DNA from 3 places in the Pokkaliibacter sp. MBI-7 genome. Region 1 is predicted to be linked to each of the others. Evidence: predicted binding sites of a transcription regulator. Region 1 holds the regulator's gene; each other region holds the start of a gene.
The links. The regulator PhoB, encoded in region 1, activates phosphate uptake and scavenging genes when phosphate is short. The targets are predictions, from matches to a motif close to TGTCATANNNNTGTCANA.
Positions count from the first base shown of each region.

Region 1 (5,485 bases):
CACATGCACCATGGTGTCACGGTCCTGATGACTGGCAGTAATGTCGAGGAAGGTGATTTCATCTGCACCCTGTTCGTTGTAGCGTTTGGCGACCTCCACCGGATCACCGGCATCGCGGATATCAAGGAACTGCACGCCTTTGACCACACGGCCGTTGTCGACGTCCAGACAGGGGATGATGCGTTTTGCCAATGCCATGAAACAAGTCTCCGGGTAAGTCAGGGCCGCAGTATAGCAACCGCGGCCCCAGCGGCGAGGCGATGAGTCACTTACCTCCCATCACCCCACGGCTATATTCGATTTAAAATTGCTCTTCGCTGACGGCCGTATGCTCATCCAGCGCTGAAACCTCGTCACCGCCATGCTGGTCGTCGTGCCCATGATGTTCTTCGGTGGCGGGAGTTGCATCACTCGCCTTGCTGAGTGGGGCAGGGCGCAGCAGTGGCGCTTTCAGCAGCACCCACTGTTCCGGCCAGTGCTCGGTCGGTGGCTGGCTGAACTCACTGCGGACAAACTGACGCAGGCGGCCTTCGGCAAAGGCCATCAGCAGATTGGCACAGACGCTGGGCGGCTTCAGGGTACGCAGCTGCTCACGCAGCTCGGCCTCGCGCAGGATCTGCCGCAGCTGGGTCTCAATACGGTCGAACACCTGACGGATACGCTGATGCAGGCGTGCATCCTCACCGGCCAGCACATCACCGGCCAGCAGCACCGCCAGACCCGGATTTTTTTCGGCAAATGCCAGCAGCAGCGTCAGCACCTGCTGACAGCGCACCGCCGCACTGGCTTCGCGTTCCAGAATCAGGTTGATGCGGCTAAACAGGCTCTCCTCGACAAAATCGATCAGCCCCTCAAACATCCGCGTCTTGCTGGGAAAATGGCGATACAGTGCCGCTTCGGTCACACCGACTTCCTGTGCCAGTGCTGCCGTGGTGATGCGCCCACCCGGCGCATGCTCCAACATCCGTGCCAGGGCTTCCAGAATCCGCTGCTTTGCCTGGCCCTTGCGGGCCTTGGGACTGAGACTTTCCGTCATTGTTTACCTTACATCCGTCAGCCCATCTGCAGGCCGGTGCAGGGGAGTGCACCGGCCTGCAGACAACCGTCAAGCCTTGAGTTTTTCGTTGGTAATCAGGGTGCCCACACCTTCGTTGGTGAACAGCTCCAGCATGGTGGCATGTGCAACGCGGCCATCGATGATATGCGCACGTTTGACGCCATTACGCACCGCTTCCAGTGCACAGTCGATCTTCGGCAGCATACCACCGGTGATGGTGCCATCGGCGATCAGGGCGTCGACATCCGCCAGCGACAGACCAGTAAGAACCTTACCCTGTTTGTCGAGCAGACCGGCAATGTTGGTCAGCAGCAGCAGTTTTTCTGCATCCAGCGCTTCAGCCACCTTGCCTGCCACCAGATCGGCGTTGATGTTATAGGAGTTACCTTCCTCATCCACCCCGATCGGAGCAATGACGGGGATAATATCGCTGGCGACCAGCAGATCAAGCAGTTCGCGGTTAATTCGTTCAACACTGCCAACATGGCCGATGTCGATGATTTCCGGCGCCTCCATATCAGGCGTCTTGTGGGTGACCTTCATCTTCTTGGCCATGATCAGACGGGCGTCCTTTCCGGTCAGGCCGATAGCACGTCCGCCGTTGGTGTTGATCAGGTTGACGATGTCTTTGTTGACCTGTCCACCTAGTACCATTTCCACTACATCCATGGTGGCGGAATCGGTCACACGCATGCCATTGATGAAGTGGGATTCGATCTTCAGTTTCTCCAGCAGCTCACCGATCTGCGGTCCGCCACCGTGCACCACCACCGGGTTGATACCGACCAGCTTGAGCATGACGATGTCACGGGCGAAGGCGTTCTTCAGGGTTTCGTCGATCATGGCGTTGCCGCCGTACTTGACCACGATGGTCTTGCCCACATAGTTCTGGATGTAGGGCATGGCCTCGCTCAGGACCTTGGCAACATTAAGGGCGGCATCGCGGGAAAGGGGCATAACGGAAATCCTTTGTCTTGACGAAATGACAGCAGTGACCCTGGGGCCGGATCGGTGACCGGGCAAACCGGCCACGCTAGTTTAAAGAAGGCGACCCGAGCTTGCTATGCAGCGACCTGATTTTCCTCAGGTTCTGCCAGTTATCGGGGCACACTCCAGAACGACGCCTGAGCGCCCGGCCCGGTTAGCCGATAACGAGGCTCAGGATGACAAAACCTCGCTACATCCTGATGAACCTGACGCACTGTTCATCCGACGAGGGCTCGATCCACAACCGGCGGTGAAGGGATCCCATTATCGATAGTGCATGGTTATCGGCCACGTCACTGCACCTTTATGTGGCTGTGGGGATAAAGTGCGACAGATGCAACCCGGACGCGGTTACCCGCTGCTCCCACACGCTGCGGTTACACCACTGCCGTTCATAACGGACAACCCCGAGAAAAGCCCGTGTATGCGCTATTAAACTTCCCTTTGTCATATTTGTGTAACACCATGTCGTTGTAATAATGCGGTCACAAGAACGCAATAGATGACAGGTAATGCACATGGCTGACAAAAAGGTCCTGATCGTCGACGATGAAGCGCCGATCAGGGAAATGATTGCCGTTGCGCTGGAAATGGCCGGCTACGAGTGTTTCGAAGCTGAAAACACCACCCGCGCCCATGCCATTATCGTCGACGACAAACCCGATCTGATGCTGCTCGACTGGATGTTGCCCGGTACCAGTGGCATCGAATTCTGCCGTCGCCTCAAGCGTGACCAGATGACCGCGGAAATGCCGATCATCATGCTCACCGCCAAGGGTGATGAGGACAACAAGATTCAGGGTCTGGAAGCAGGCGCGGATGACTACATCACCAAACCCTTCTCACCGCGTGAGCTGGTGGCCCGTCTCAAGGCGGTGCTGCGCCGCGCCGCGCCGCAGGGGCTGGAAGATCCGGTGGAAATCGAAGGTCTGCTGCTGGATCCGGTGTCCCATCGCGTCACCTCCCACGGCAAGCAGCTGGAAATGGGGCCGACCGAATACCGACTGCTACACTTCTTCATGACCCACCCCGAGCGCGCCTACTCCCGCGGACAACTGCTGGATCAGGTGTGGGGCGGTAATGTCTATGTCGAAGAGCGCACCGTCGACGTCCATATTCGCCGTCTGCGCAAGGCGCTGGGCGGACAACACGAACACCTGATTCAGACCGTACGCGGCACCGGCTATCGATTCTCCAATAAGGTTGCGTAATCATGCGCAGTTTCCTGGGCCGTCAGGCTCTGGTGTTACTGGGATGTACACTGGTCGGCGCACTCAGCGGCTATGCGCTGCTGGGGCTGAGCCTGGGACTGGCTGGCCTGCTGGGCTGGCAACTGTGGCATTTTCAGCATCTGGTACGCTGGCTGGCGAAAAACTCCAGCGAAAAGGATGACGTACCAGAAGGCAAGGGACTGTGGGGCGACATCTTTGATGAACTGTACCGCCTGCAGAAACGCAATCTGGACGAACACGACCGCCTGCGGGGTATCATCGCCCGCATTCAGGATTCCACCTCCGCGCTGAAAGACGGCGTCGTGCTGCTCGATGAAGACGGCGCACTGGAATGGTGGAATCAGGCCGCCAGCCGCCTGCTGGGGCTACGCTATCCACAGGACCGTGGACAGCCGATCACTCACCTGCTGCGCCGTCCTGACTTCGTGCGCTACTTCGACCGCTGCCGTTATCAGGAGCCGCTGGAAGTCCCTGCCCCCACCAACAGCGACCAGTATCTGCAAATCAGCATTACCCTGTTTGGCAAGGGCGACAGGCTGATGCTGGTGCAGGATGTCACCCGCCTGCACAACCTCGAAAAAATGCGTCAGGACTTCGTCGCCAACGCCTCCCATGAGCTGCGTACCCCGCTGACGGTGATCAGCGGTTATCTGGAAACCCTGGGTGATCACCTTGATCAGCTGCCACGCCCCTGGGTGCGGCCGATCCAGCAAATGGGCAAGCAGGCCAAACGGATGGAGAACCTGATTGCCGACCTGCTGACCCTGTCACGGCTGGAAACCTCGCAGATTGAATATGCCGCCGAACCGGTGGATATGGACCGTCTGCTGCACCAGATTCTGCATGATGCCGAAGCCCTCGGCACCGATAAGGGCCAGACCATCACGCTGGAAGCAGAACCGGGTTTGTGCCTGCATGGCCGCGAACAGGAACTGCACAGTGCGCTGTCCAACCTGGTGATGAACGCCGTCAAGTACACGCCTGATGAAGGCAAGATCCAGATTCGCTGGCGCCGTCAGGGCGAGGGCGCCGTTTTTGAAGTGCAGGACGATGGTATCGGCATTGATCCTATCCACATTCCTCGTCTGACCGAGCGCTTCTATCGTGCCGACCCCAGCCGCACCTCAGAAAGCGGCGGTACCGGTCTGGGTCTCGCTATCGTCAAGCATGTGCTACTACGCCACGAAGCCACGCTGCAGATTGAAAGCCAGCTGGGCAAGGGCAGTCTGTTCCGAGCTAAATTCCCTGCCAGTCTGCTGGTCAGCCTTGAGCAGGAAGCCTGACAGCACCTTCCTGTTACCCAATACGCACGCCACATAAGTATTCAGCCGAATAAAAAAGCCCGGCGACCTCACGGCCTCCGGGCTCAACTGGCAACTCTTACCGCATGATCGTCAGCGGCATAACGGCAGGCCCCTTGCGACGCCTTACAACAACACTTAAAGCACCTTGAAATGGCGTATCGCCAGCTCCACACCGCGCAGTTCCGCCAGCCCCTTCATCCGGCCCAGCAGTGAATAACCGGGGCGCCCCTGCTTACGCAAGTCATCCAGAATCTGATGGCCATGATCCGGACGCATGGGAATGGCAGGCAGATCACCGGCCTCGGCACGACGACGCTCTTCATTCACCAGCACCCGCACCACGTCAACCAGATTGGCATCACCACCCAGATGTGACGCTTCGTGGAAGCTGCCGGGTGTCTCTTCACGCTCAGTGGAGCGCAGGTGGGTAAAGTAGATACGATCAGCAAATTCGGTGGCCATGGCACACAAGTCGTTATCGGCACGGACACCGTAAGAGCCGGTACAGAAGGTAATGCCATTGGCCTTAGCAGGCACTTTCTCTACCAGCCAGGCCACATCATCGCGCGTGGAGACAATGCGCGGCAGACCCAGAATCGGCCGGGGCGGATCGTCCGGGTGAATAGCCAGACGGATGCCCGCCTCTTCTGCCACCGGCACGATGGCTTCAAGGAACAGACGCAGGTGCTCGCGCAGCTGATCTTTGTCGATGGCATCGTAGGCTGCCAGCGCCTGCCGGAAGTCATCCAGGGTATAGCTTTCTTCCGCCCCCGGCAGACCGGCGATGATGGTGGCCACCAGCTTGTCACGCTCCGCCTCCGGCAGCGCGGCCAGATAGTCAGCCGCTGCCTGCTGCTCGGCAGCCGAGTATTCACTCTTCGCTCCCTCGCGCTGCAGGATGAACA
Region 1 is NZ_JARVTG010000001.1:2,681,854-2,687,338, reverse strand. Features, by position in the region: gene hisF (imidazole glycerol phosphate synthase subunit HisF) at 1-198, opposite strand, end outside; partial or broken gene slmA (nucleoid occlusion factor SlmA) at 437-1,036, opposite strand; gene argB (acetylglutamate kinase) at 1,106-2,014, opposite strand; gene phoB (phosphate regulon transcriptional regulator PhoB) at 2,563-3,255, shown strand; gene phoR (phosphate regulon sensor histidine kinase PhoR) at 3,258-4,559, shown strand; gene uxuA (mannonate dehydratase) at 4,716-5,485, opposite strand, start outside.

Region 2 (5,485 bases), 2.4 Mb from region 1:
AATGGCTGTTGGTGGGCTGGGTATTGCTGTTGGACTGGCACTGTATGGGCCGAAGTTGATTCGTACGGTCGGAAGTGAAATAACTGAGCTGGATAAGACCAGAGCATTTTGTATTGCTATGTCTGCAGCTCTGACTGTAATTGTAGCAAGCCAACTTGGTATGCCTGTCAGTTCAACGCACATTGCCGTTGGTGCAGTATTTGGTGTTGGTTTTCTTCGTGAGTATCTTAAATTATCTTACGAGCGGAAAATTCAGCAGATTCACGTGCACCATCAGGAAGCAGATCAGGTTGAGGTTGAGGCATTCCTGAGCCATTTCGAGCATGCAGATGTCGCCGAGAAAAAGCAGATGCTGCGAGAGCTTAAAGCGCGATCAGGTCATTCGTTACTGAATAAAAAGGAAATGAAGGGCCTGAAAAAGGCCACCAAGAAAGAGCTGGTCAAGCGCTCTGCGATCTACAGGATTGCCGCAGCCTGGGTAATTACCGTGCCGGCGTCGGCATTATTGGCTGCCTTCATATACTTTGCGATTGTGGGCTTTCAGTACAGTCATCTTCATTAACTATATGAAAACACACTAAGCTACTCAAAGGGATGGCAACTGGCCATCCCTTTTTTATGGTGAGGATTAGATAGCAGGGTTTTGATTCTGAGAACGAGGGAGCTTCAACTTATCCTGTCTGATATGTGCTCTTTGCAATACGTTAATCACTTCGCATAGCTTGTTTGTTCTTCGCAGGGAGAGGGTCAAAAACTCTGCGTGCCATTGCTTATTTGTCTTCATAATGACCCGTAACTCTACGGGTAGTTGCTGACGTTTTTCACCAATATCTGGTTGGTGGTTTAGCAGTAATAGACCCTTATAGGTTTGCCCGATGACATATTCCTGCTCTGGCTGAGAGAATGCACAGCCCGAGACACTAATATTGAGCAAATCGGTATCGTTGCCATTGAGCATTAGTTTAATGAGTAGTCTGTCGCTATGACGGAGGTCCACCCGATAGTGAGCTCTCCGAGCTTCGTTGTCAGGGAATAAGAACTTAGGACTTGATTCTTTCAAGTACAAACTCCACACGTCGATTTTGTGCCCTGCCATCAGCAGTTGTATTACTGGTGATCGGTTTGGAGTCAGCATAACCAGTTGCACTGAAACGATTCCCTGGCAAGCCCTCCAGTAAAAAGTAGCGTAGTACAGTCGTTGCGCGTACCGCTGACAATTCCCAGTTAGATGGGTATTGCTCAGTATAAATTGGCTGATTATCTGTATGGCCCTGAATATTCACTTCAAACTCTGGGTGGCCTTTGAACAGCTTTGTCAGTGCTTGCAAGATGGGTTCGGCTTCATATGAAAGATCCGTAGAGGCTGGGTCAAATAGTGCCTGCCCATTTACACGAATGTAGAGACGGTCATCTTTCTGAATAATCTGCACTTCCTTTGAAAGCATAGGTGTATCGATCATTTGCTCCAGTTCCTGGGCCATTACCGTTAGCTCAGACTGGGTTTTTGTCTCGGGAACTACAACGTCTTCCTTCTGAATAGGTTTGCGTTCTGTTGGCGCTTCATGGGGGAGTTCAATAATGGCGTTGGTTGTCCCCATCGTATTCAGGCTAAAGCGGACCGACGTGAAGATCTCTTTGAATTTTTCTATCTTGATAGTTGAAATGGAAAATAACAGTATAAAAAAAACTAGCAGTAAACTCATGAGGTCAGCATAGGTTGCAAGCCAGCCCATTTCTTCTGGTTCTTCAAGCAAGTCACGCTTACTCATGAATTATCCACCTTTACCCAAATTCACGGGTTGTCTTTGCGCTTCCGGGATATAGGAGGACAGTCTCTCATAAACGTTCAGATAGTTGTCATTGGATAAAATGCTGATTGCGCCCTCTCGAATGATTTCCAGATTCTGGACCTCCAAAAGTGTGCGGGCACGCAACTTCCCAGCGATAGGAAGAAAGAACATGGTGCTCATTAATGATCCGTAGAAGGTTGTCAGCAGAGCAACTGCCATCGCAGGGCCAATGGTATCGGGATCATCCAGCTGTGACAGCATTTGCACTAGGCCAATCAGGGTGCCGAGCATGCCAAAAGCAGGGGCATAGGATGCCATCTTCTTAAATATATCTTGTACCGTAAAGTGTCTGGCTATGAGAGAGTCGATCTCAGTCTGCAGCGTCTGTCGGATAAAGTCTTCACTAGCTGCATCAGCGAGCAGGTTGCAGGCTCGTTTGAGAAATTTGGATGTTGTTTCAACATTAGCCAGCGCAAGTAACCCATTGCGGTGGCTCACTTTGCTCAGCTCCAACATGGTGTGAATCATTTGCTGAGGTTTGGTTCGATCTTGAGCGAAGACTATAAAGGCACTTTTGAAGGCGGCGAGCACGTCTTTAAACTGAAAGGTGAGAAGGGTCGCTGCAATCGTTCCCCCGACAACAATCATCAAGCCGGGAACATTGATGAAGATATGAAAGTCGCCTCCCAGATAGATGGCTGAAACAATTAAAGCCAATCCGGATAGGATGCCGAGGATGGAGGCAAAATCCATATAACACTTCGCTCTAAAACAGGGGAGAAGGCCTCTAGGTTAGACAATGGAAACGAAAAAACAACTCTTCCGTATATCTTTCTGGGGATGTCAGTATTTGTAGTGCGACTGAGTTCCTTGCGGCGTATGCTTGGCGGGTTTCAGGATTGCTTTTTCTGGCACCTTAGGTTGTTAATTTGGCAGGTAATGCAGTTTTGTATGTCGGCTATGTTGCGAATCATCGAACTGTAACAGTTGGCGCATTCAATGCATGGGTTGACTTCGAGCGCCAGAAAGAGCGAAGTAACATCAAAACAACATATAAGTTCAGATAAGGAAGCCGTCTGACTGAGGAAAGGCACTCGCACTGTCAGGTTCATGATCGGGAAGATCCTGAATTTCCTCCGTAGGCGTGCTCTTAAGGAAGAGGTCAGTGAGCCATGTGGAAGAAAACCTATAATTTTCAATACACACAACGCGCAAGGAGAAGCAAGGCATGACTAAGCGTATTGCACTTGTAACTGGGGGAACAGGGGGAATCGGTTCTGCAATCTGCCAGAGTCTGGCAGAGCAGGGCTTTCAGGTTGTTGCGGGTTATAACAGTGGCGGCAATCACGACAAGGCAAAGGCGTGGCAGGAGGAGATGCTACAGAAAGGCCTGGAGATGGGAATAGCCTATGGCGATGTGACAAAGTATGAGTCCTGTGAGCGTTGTATCAAGGAGATAGAGGAAACGTACGGAGATACAGTCTCTGTATTGATAAACAACGCTGGTATCACTCGCGATGGTCAGTTCAAGAAGATGTCCTGGGAGCAGTGGAATGAGGTTCTCACCGCGAATCTGGACTCCATGTTCCATATGACTCGCCTGGTTATCAATCCAATGATCGATAAGGGCTGGGGGCGTATCATCAACATCTCTTCTGTCAATGCTCAGAAAGGGCAGTTCGGACAAACCAACTACTCTGCGGCTAAAGCCGGTATTCACGGCTTCACAAAGGCATTGGCGCAGGAGGTGGCTAGCAAAGGTGTGACCGTTAACACGGTATCGCCAGGATATGTGTTAACCCCTATGGTGGAAAAAATTGCACCCGAGGTGCTGGACAAAATCAAGTCAGGCATCCCCGTTGGTCGTCTGGGGACACCTGAAGAAATTGGTCACGTAGTGTCATTTCTGTGCGATGACTTCTCTGGCTACATTACCGGTTCAAACTTAGCCATCAATGGTGGTCAGCACATGTTCTGATCTGTCTCGGGGAGCTGCTCTCCCCGATCAGATTAGCTTGCAGGAGCAAAGGCGCGATCAGTATCGCGCCTTTGCTTTTTCTAGTGCGCTATGGAAGCGATTTTGAAGTACCGCATTGATTACCGGGCCATTTTCGTACCATTCCAGCTCCAGCTCATGCATTTGCACGAACAAGGGGATGGTGCCTTTGTCAGCCTGTGCCATTGATGCCTGCAGTTTTCCCAGTTGATATTGCATGCGTAGCGACTGGTCTTGCTCAGGTGAGTCCAGGCCAGCCAGCAGCTCCATACGGATACACAGCATACGCTGAGCTTCTGAGACTTCATTAACACGTTGAAGTATGGCGCTCTTACCTTGGCGGATGGCTGCCAGGCGAGTCGCCAATGGCTCCGATGTATCACTAGGCTCGATGTCAGTTGCAGCCTTGTCTGACAGTATCGCTTGTTCAGCTTCAGCCAATACCGCTGCTGCAGATCTGGTTTGTTGAAGCAGTGTCATCAAAGGTTGATGCTGTTGCTCCAGCAAGCGCTGCTCAAGCATTTCCAACTGTTCGTCTACATACTCCTGACGAGGCTCCTGCAGTACACCTGGCAGAGACTGAAACTGTTGGATAAGGGTTTTGATCTGTTCTTCGTTAATCCGGCTTTGATTGATCACTTCACTGAGCACCTGATCAAAGCGTTCAGCTTCCTGATTGGCGGCTTCAAATCGTTCCAGCCGTTCTACCTTTTGCGCCTGGAGCACGGAATCGCGGCGTTGAAATAGCTTGTCACAGCACTCACGGAAGCGTTGCCACAAGACTTGATCCTGGCGGCGACGCCCCTGGCCAAGCACTTTCCAGTCCTGCTGCAGTGTTTTGGCCCGTCGAGTGGCTGCGATGATGTCAGTCCAGCTCAGCAGTTCTACTGCTTCGTTGACGATGGCTTCTTTGGCATCTTCCTGCTGCTTGCGATAGCTTACGATGGCATCGCTGAGCTGCTCCATGTAGACGTCAAAGCGGGCTTGCAGTGTCTCACTCTCCTGACGTTCGACCGGGCTATAGGCTTGCCACTGCTGACGAGCGGTATGGCGCAACTGCTCAAGGAAATTTCCTTCCGCTGATGGGAAGGCAGCAGACTGAATGAACTCTTCCAGCTGCGTGGTTAGTTGTTGGCGCTTCTGGAGATTGTCTGCACGCAGTGCAGCTTGTTCTTCCAGATAGGATTGGCAGTGAGCAAACGCCTGATCGCTGGCTTCACGGAACGCTTGCCACAGGTCCTGCGCTGCACTGGTAGGGTCGGTGCCAAGTCCACGCCACTCCTGGTTGTATTTGCGAATGCGTGCCAACTGCTCTGCACCTGCAAGGGGAGAGGTGGCCAATGCTTGCATGGCAGCAATCAGCTGTTCCTTTTTCGGGCGAATTGCAAAACCTTGCCAGTCTACAAGCTCGTGCAACTGTTCCTGTAACTGGGTAAAGCGCGGTTGCAGAGAGAGCAAATGGGCTTCCTGCATGCGTTCTTCGAGCTGGCTGGCAATCCGGCTGGCTGCTTTTGAACGGCCCGCTTTCAGATGGCGGGCCATCTGATCCAGCTTGTTTTCGATAGGCTGACGACTTTCACGTTCAGCCACTTTTGCTTCACGTGCTGCCTTTTTAACTACACCGAGACGGGTGTAGCTCTCACTCAGAAGATTCGGAGCGGTAAGGGTGTCGGGCCATTCCAGTTGCTTGAGCAGTTCA
Region 2 is NZ_JARVTG010000001.1:286,550-292,034, reverse strand. Features, by position in the region: gene QCD60_RS01455 (inorganic phosphate transporter) at 1-562, shown strand, start outside; gene QCD60_RS01450 (PilZ domain-containing protein) at 629-1,060, opposite strand; gene QCD60_RS01445 (OmpA family protein) at 1,041-1,769, opposite strand; gene QCD60_RS01440 (MotA/TolQ/ExbB proton channel family protein) at 1,773-2,543, opposite strand; gene phbB (acetoacetyl-CoA reductase) at 3,019-3,768, shown strand; gene QCD60_RS01430 (DUF349 domain-containing protein) at 3,826-5,485, opposite strand, start outside.
Region 2: phbB (acetoacetyl-CoA reductase) is a predicted target of PhoB. The motif match lies at 2,759-2,776, and genes of this name have one in related genera.

Region 3 (5,485 bases), on a different contig from region 1:
AACGCAGGGAGAGGAAATCTTTGCTGCTTGTACGGTGTATCATTTGTTGCGCCTGTACTGGCAGTCACTGCAATAAGGCACGTGGTGACGGGTACAGGGCGGGTTTGCGAAGGATGCTACTTGAGGCTGTCGGAGAATGTAAAGTTACACTTCTGGGCGGCAATGCTACATCCATCGCGGTTTAGGCAACATCTTGCAATGGCGCAACCTTCGGGAGCGTGTAGTCGTGCTGCAGATACAGGCCGTCGGCCTGTAAAACCTTCATTATTAAGTCAAAAATCCTGCTGAGCTGCTGTTATAGTAGGCCCTTGCTCCGCTCTGGTGCGGACCCTGCCTGTCGTTCACCCTGTCAGTATGGATATGTTGCAATGACCAAGAAGCTTAAGGTCGCTGTGCTCTTTGGAGGCCGCTCTGCCGAGCATGAGGTATCGCTGCAATCAGCACGTAACGTCATTGAAGCGATGGATAAAACGCGCTTCGAGCCTGTTCTGATCGGTATCGATCGTCAGGGCGCCTGGTATCTGAATACCGACTCACTGGCTCTGCTCAACAGCGAGAATCCCGAGCTGGGCGTGCTGAATGCCAGTTCACAAGCGGTGTCTCTGGTGGCGGGGGAGTCTGCCGGGCAGCTGGTCAGGTTGCAGCATGCCGGTATGGTCGAGGCGGTCGATGTGATCTTCCCGGTACTGCACGGCCCTTATGGTGAGGATGGTTCAGTACAGGGGCTTGCCCGTCTGGCCAATGTGCCTTGTGTGGGCAGTGATATTCTTGGCTCTGCCGTGGGCATGGACAAGGACGTCGCCAAACGATTACTGCGTGACGCCGGGATACCCGTTGCTCGTCATGTGTGTCTGCGTCGGTATGAGGTCAACGATACCCTGCTGACGAAGGTTGCTGAGGAGTTTGGCTTTCCGGTCTATGTGAAGCCCGCCAACATGGGGTCTTCGGTGGGCGTGGTCAAGGTGAAAGAACTGTCGACTCTGGCTGAGGCGCTGAATTACGCGTTCCAGTACGACACCAAGGTGCTGATCGAGGCCAATATCAGTGGTCGTGAAGTCGAATGCGCTGTGCTCGGGAATGACCAGCCAATGGCCTCCATTGCCGGTGAGATCGTGACCGAGGACGGCTTTTACTCCTACGAGCGTAAGTACATCGATGAGAAGGGCGCCACGCTGGTGATCCCGGCTGTCCTGGATGATGCCACTTTCGAGCGTATCCGAATCCTGGCAATTCAGACCTTCAAGGCGCTGGAAGCACGTGGTCTGGCGCGGGTAGATATGTTCCTGACCGCGACAGGTGAGCTGTTCGTTAATGAGATCAACACTATCCCGGGCTTCACCTCCATCAGTATGTATCCCAAACTGTGGCAGGCCTCAGGTATCAGTTATACCGAGCTGATCAGCCGCATTATTGAGCTGGCCATAGAAGAGCATCAGCTCAAGAGCCAATTAAAGACTACCGGACACTGACCCCCGCAGGCGGATATTGCACCATGACGTTGACCCTACAGGACATTCAGACTTACCGCGCTTTTGCTGAGCAGCTGGCAGAGGCGGCCGCTATGGCCATTGCCCCTTACTTCCGCACACAGATGGATGTTGAGGATAAAGGCAGTGCCTTGTTTGATCCGGTAACGCTGGGTGACAAGGCTGCTGAGCGCGCCATGCGTGATCTGCTGGCTCAGCATTATCCTGAGCATGGCATCCTTGGGGAGGAAGAGGACCGCCATATGGGTAGCAGTCCGCTGACCTGGGTGCTGGATCCTATCGATGGCACCCGTGCCTTTATCACTGGCTTACCGCTGTGGGGTACGCTGATCGCACTGAATGATGGCCAGTATCCGCGCATTGGGGTGATGAACCAGCCGTACACCAGAGAGCGCTTTGTCGGTACACCCGAGGGAGCCTGGCTCAACGGTGAACCGCTGAAGGTTCGCCCCTGTGCCTCACTGGCACAGGCAAAGATAACCTGCACTACGCCGCAGATGTTCGATGCACCGCAATTGGCTCTGTTCAATAGTGTTGCTGAGAAGGCCCGACTGGTGCGTTTCGGTGGTGACTGCTATGCCTATTGCATGCTGGCAGCGGGTCATGTTGATGCGGTGGTTGAGGCGGATCTCAAACCTTACGATGTGCAGGCGCTGATGCCCATCGTCGAGGGAGCGGGTGGTGTGATGACCACGTGGAGTGGTGGTGATGCGCAAAACGGTGGTGCTATCGTGGCCTGCGGTGACAAACGCCTGCATGCCGAAATACTGGCACTGCTGCAAAAGTAACATCATGCCTGCCAGAGGTGAGTACCGTCTGGCAGGCATCGCTTCGAGAGTGTTACTGAGGTGCTGGCTGGAGCCGTTATCGAGCCCTAGCTTTAATGCTCACTGTCCACTAGCAGCATGATCTTGCCGGTATGACTGCTGCTCTCCATCAGGGCATGGGCCTTGCTGGCGTCATTCAACGCAAAACATTTGAAGATTTGCGGTCTGATTTCCCCTCGGTTTAATAACGGCCACACCTTTTCTTCCAGCTCAACCGCAATCTCCGCTTTTTCTGCCACGCTGCGCGGGCGAAGGGTGGAGCCGGTGTGAATCAGACGCTTGACCATGAGGGGCAACAGGTTAAGCCTTTCGACGGCTCCGTGTTGGGTGGCGATCTGTACAATGCGGCCAAACTTGGCGGCGACCTGATAGTTGCGAGGGACGTAGTCGCCGCCGACCATATCCAGAATCACATCGGCCCCTGCGCCACCGGTAAGCTGTTTCACTTCTTCGACGAAGTCCTGGGTTTTGTAGTTGATGGCTGCGTCGGCTCCCAGCGCGATGCAGCTGGCTGCTTTGTCATCAGACCCGACCGTGACGATAACCCGCGCGCCGAAAGCTTTGCCAAGCATGATGGCCGTCGTGCCGATGCCAGAAGAGCCGCCGTGTACCAGCAAGGTTTCGCCGGACTTAAGTTCTCCGCTCTGGAAGACGTTAGTCCAGACGGTAAAGAAGGTTTCTGGCAGAGCTGCCGCTTCTGTCAGTGAGTAGCCCTGGGGGACTGGCAAGGCGTTGCTTTCGTGAACGGTACAATATTCGGCATAGCCACCCCCTGCGACCAGTGCACAGACCTGATCGCCCAGCTGGTAGCGGCTCACCCCTGTGCCCAGTGCCACGACTTCACCGGCGATTTCGAGCCCGGGAAGATCAGATGCACCAGGTGGTGGTGCATAACCCCCTTTGCGTTGCATGACGTCCGGCCGATTAACACCCGCTACTTTTACTTTGATCAGCACTTCTCCTGCATCAGGAGAAGGCAGCGAACGTTGTGTTGGTACAAGAACATCCGGGCCACCGAATTCACGGATGGCAATTGCCGTCATCTGTTCTGGCAGGTTGGAACTGTTGTGGTTGTCGGTCATTGATACTTGGCCCCGGTTTACCGGCAGGTTTATTTCCACTGTTGCCCGCGCCGTAGTTTGCAATGGCTGCTCTGGCGCTACACAGCTACTTGGTAGCCTTCAGTTGGTGGCTGTAGACGTATATATCAAGTTACATGGTCATTCCTGACCAAGGCCTGAAAAATCTGGAACATATGGAAGCAGGGTGGCCGCGGGCACTGTGGTATTGTTTCTGGCCCACTGAAGACGTCATCCTGTTGTCACGGGGTTGGTTCAGAATGGGTGAGTAATTAACATCTGGCTTGTTGGATGTCGAAGTACCATGACAAGAAATACAGCGCTGTTCTTTGGTGTGATCCTGCTGCTTCCGTTCCTGCTGACCATCTGGCTTGATGTGTTGCCGACAGATCAGGCCATGAGCATCATTCGTGAAGATGGGCCAGTAGAGAACCTTTCCGCAGCGGGCTATTTTGTATGTGCGTTACTGACCTTGTTACTGGCCGGACGTCTCAGGTTTCCTCTGGTGTTTATTTTTCTGCTGGTGTCGCTGGGCTTACGAGAGCTGGATCTGCAGTATTGGATTGCCCCCCTTTACCGGGGCGGCTTTGAAAAGCTGGCACTGTGGTGGCAGCTGTTAATTGTCGCCTATGGAGCGACGCTCGGTACGTGTCTGTTTCAATTGGCGCGATATTGCGCGAAGCCTTTCGTTAAAGGCCTGTTTGAGTTCAGTCCGGCGGCGGTGGCCACATTTCTGGCGGCTCTGGCCATGGTATTGAGTACGATGCTGGATGCGGGGAATGGTGCCGTACAGATATTTGATCTGACAATGTCTGGCTATACGCGAAACTATCTGGAAGAAACCGTGGAAATGTTTATCCCGGTATTCTTTATGCTGTCGCTATTGATTTTCTTCCTTTCCAATCCCTTTGCTCATTTCAGTAAACATTAATCCGTTATAAACAGGAAACCCGGCACGATGCCGGGTTTCCTGTTTATAACTGAGGTGAAATTAGCTGGCCACTTTTGTCAGATATCGCCCAGATAATCCCGCTTACCTATATCCACACCGTTGTGTCGCAGAATTGCGTACGCAGTGGTCAGGTGAAAGTAGAAATTAGGCATGGCGAAGTTCAGCAGATAGCTCTTGCCACTGAAGCTCAGTTCACGACCACCAATTTTCAGAACGACGGTATGATCTTCGCTGCCATCAACATCTGCAGCCGCAATACCCTGAATAAAAGTCAGCGTCTTTTCAATGCGCTCCTGCAGATCATCGAAGGTCACTTCGGCGTCGGCGAAGGAGGGGACTTCAACGCCAGCCAGCCGGGCTGCACAACCCTTGGCCGAGTCACTGAGAATCTGAATCTGGGCAGATAGAGGAAGCATGTCAGGTGCGAGGCGGGCATTGACCAGAACCTCTGGTTTGATGCGACGGATCTCGGCGTTGGTGACCGCTTTTTCAAGAATGGCTGAAAGGTTTTTCAGACCACGAACAAACACGGGAATTGAAGCTTCGTACATCGACACAGACATGGTGCGTCTCCCTGTGGGCATGGGGGTATCACTCTTCAGTGGAGTGACTTTTTCAGGATGACGGCCATGCCCGCATAGCCGCCATCGCAATATCCAACAGTACATCTGCTGTGGCGCCATCTCGCGCCTGCATGGTCATGCCCTGCATAACCGTGCCGTAAAATCGTGCCAGTGCAACGGCATCGGTAGCGGCGGGTAAATCACCGTCCACTTTGCCTTTCTCGATACGAGCAATAATTTCCTCTTCCTTGCGTGCCCGGTAGCGCGCAACAGCTTCCTGAACTCTGGCAGAACCTACTGAACAGTTAGTGGCAGATGTCACGACCATACAGCCAGGGGGATGATCAGGATTAGCCAGCTCATTGGCTGCATTGGTAAGGACTTTCTGGATAGCTTCCCTGGCTGTAGTGCCATAGCTGAGCAGACAGCTCAGCGAAGTGCCGGGGCCATCATTCAGATAGTGTTCGATTGCTGCCAGAAACAGCTGCTCTTTGTCACCAAAGGCGCTGTACAAGCTGGGAGGATTGATTCCCATGGCGCAGGTCAGGTCACTCAGAGATGTCGCCTCATAGCCCTG
Region 3 is NZ_JARVTG010000002.1:331,968-337,452, forward strand. Features, by position in the region: gene ddlA (D-alanine--D-alanine ligase) at 369-1,469, shown strand; gene hisN (histidinol-phosphatase) at 1,493-2,275, shown strand; gene QCD60_RS21175 (NAD(P)H-quinone oxidoreductase) at 2,368-3,396, opposite strand; gene QCD60_RS21180 (hypothetical protein) at 3,698-4,324, shown strand; gene QCD60_RS21185 (DUF1993 domain-containing protein) at 4,402-4,908, opposite strand; gene QCD60_RS21190 (TetR/AcrR family transcriptional regulator) at 4,961-5,485, opposite strand, start outside.
Region 3: QCD60_RS21175 (NAD(P)H-quinone oxidoreductase) is a predicted target of PhoB. The motif match lies at 3,623-3,640, and genes of this name have one in related genera.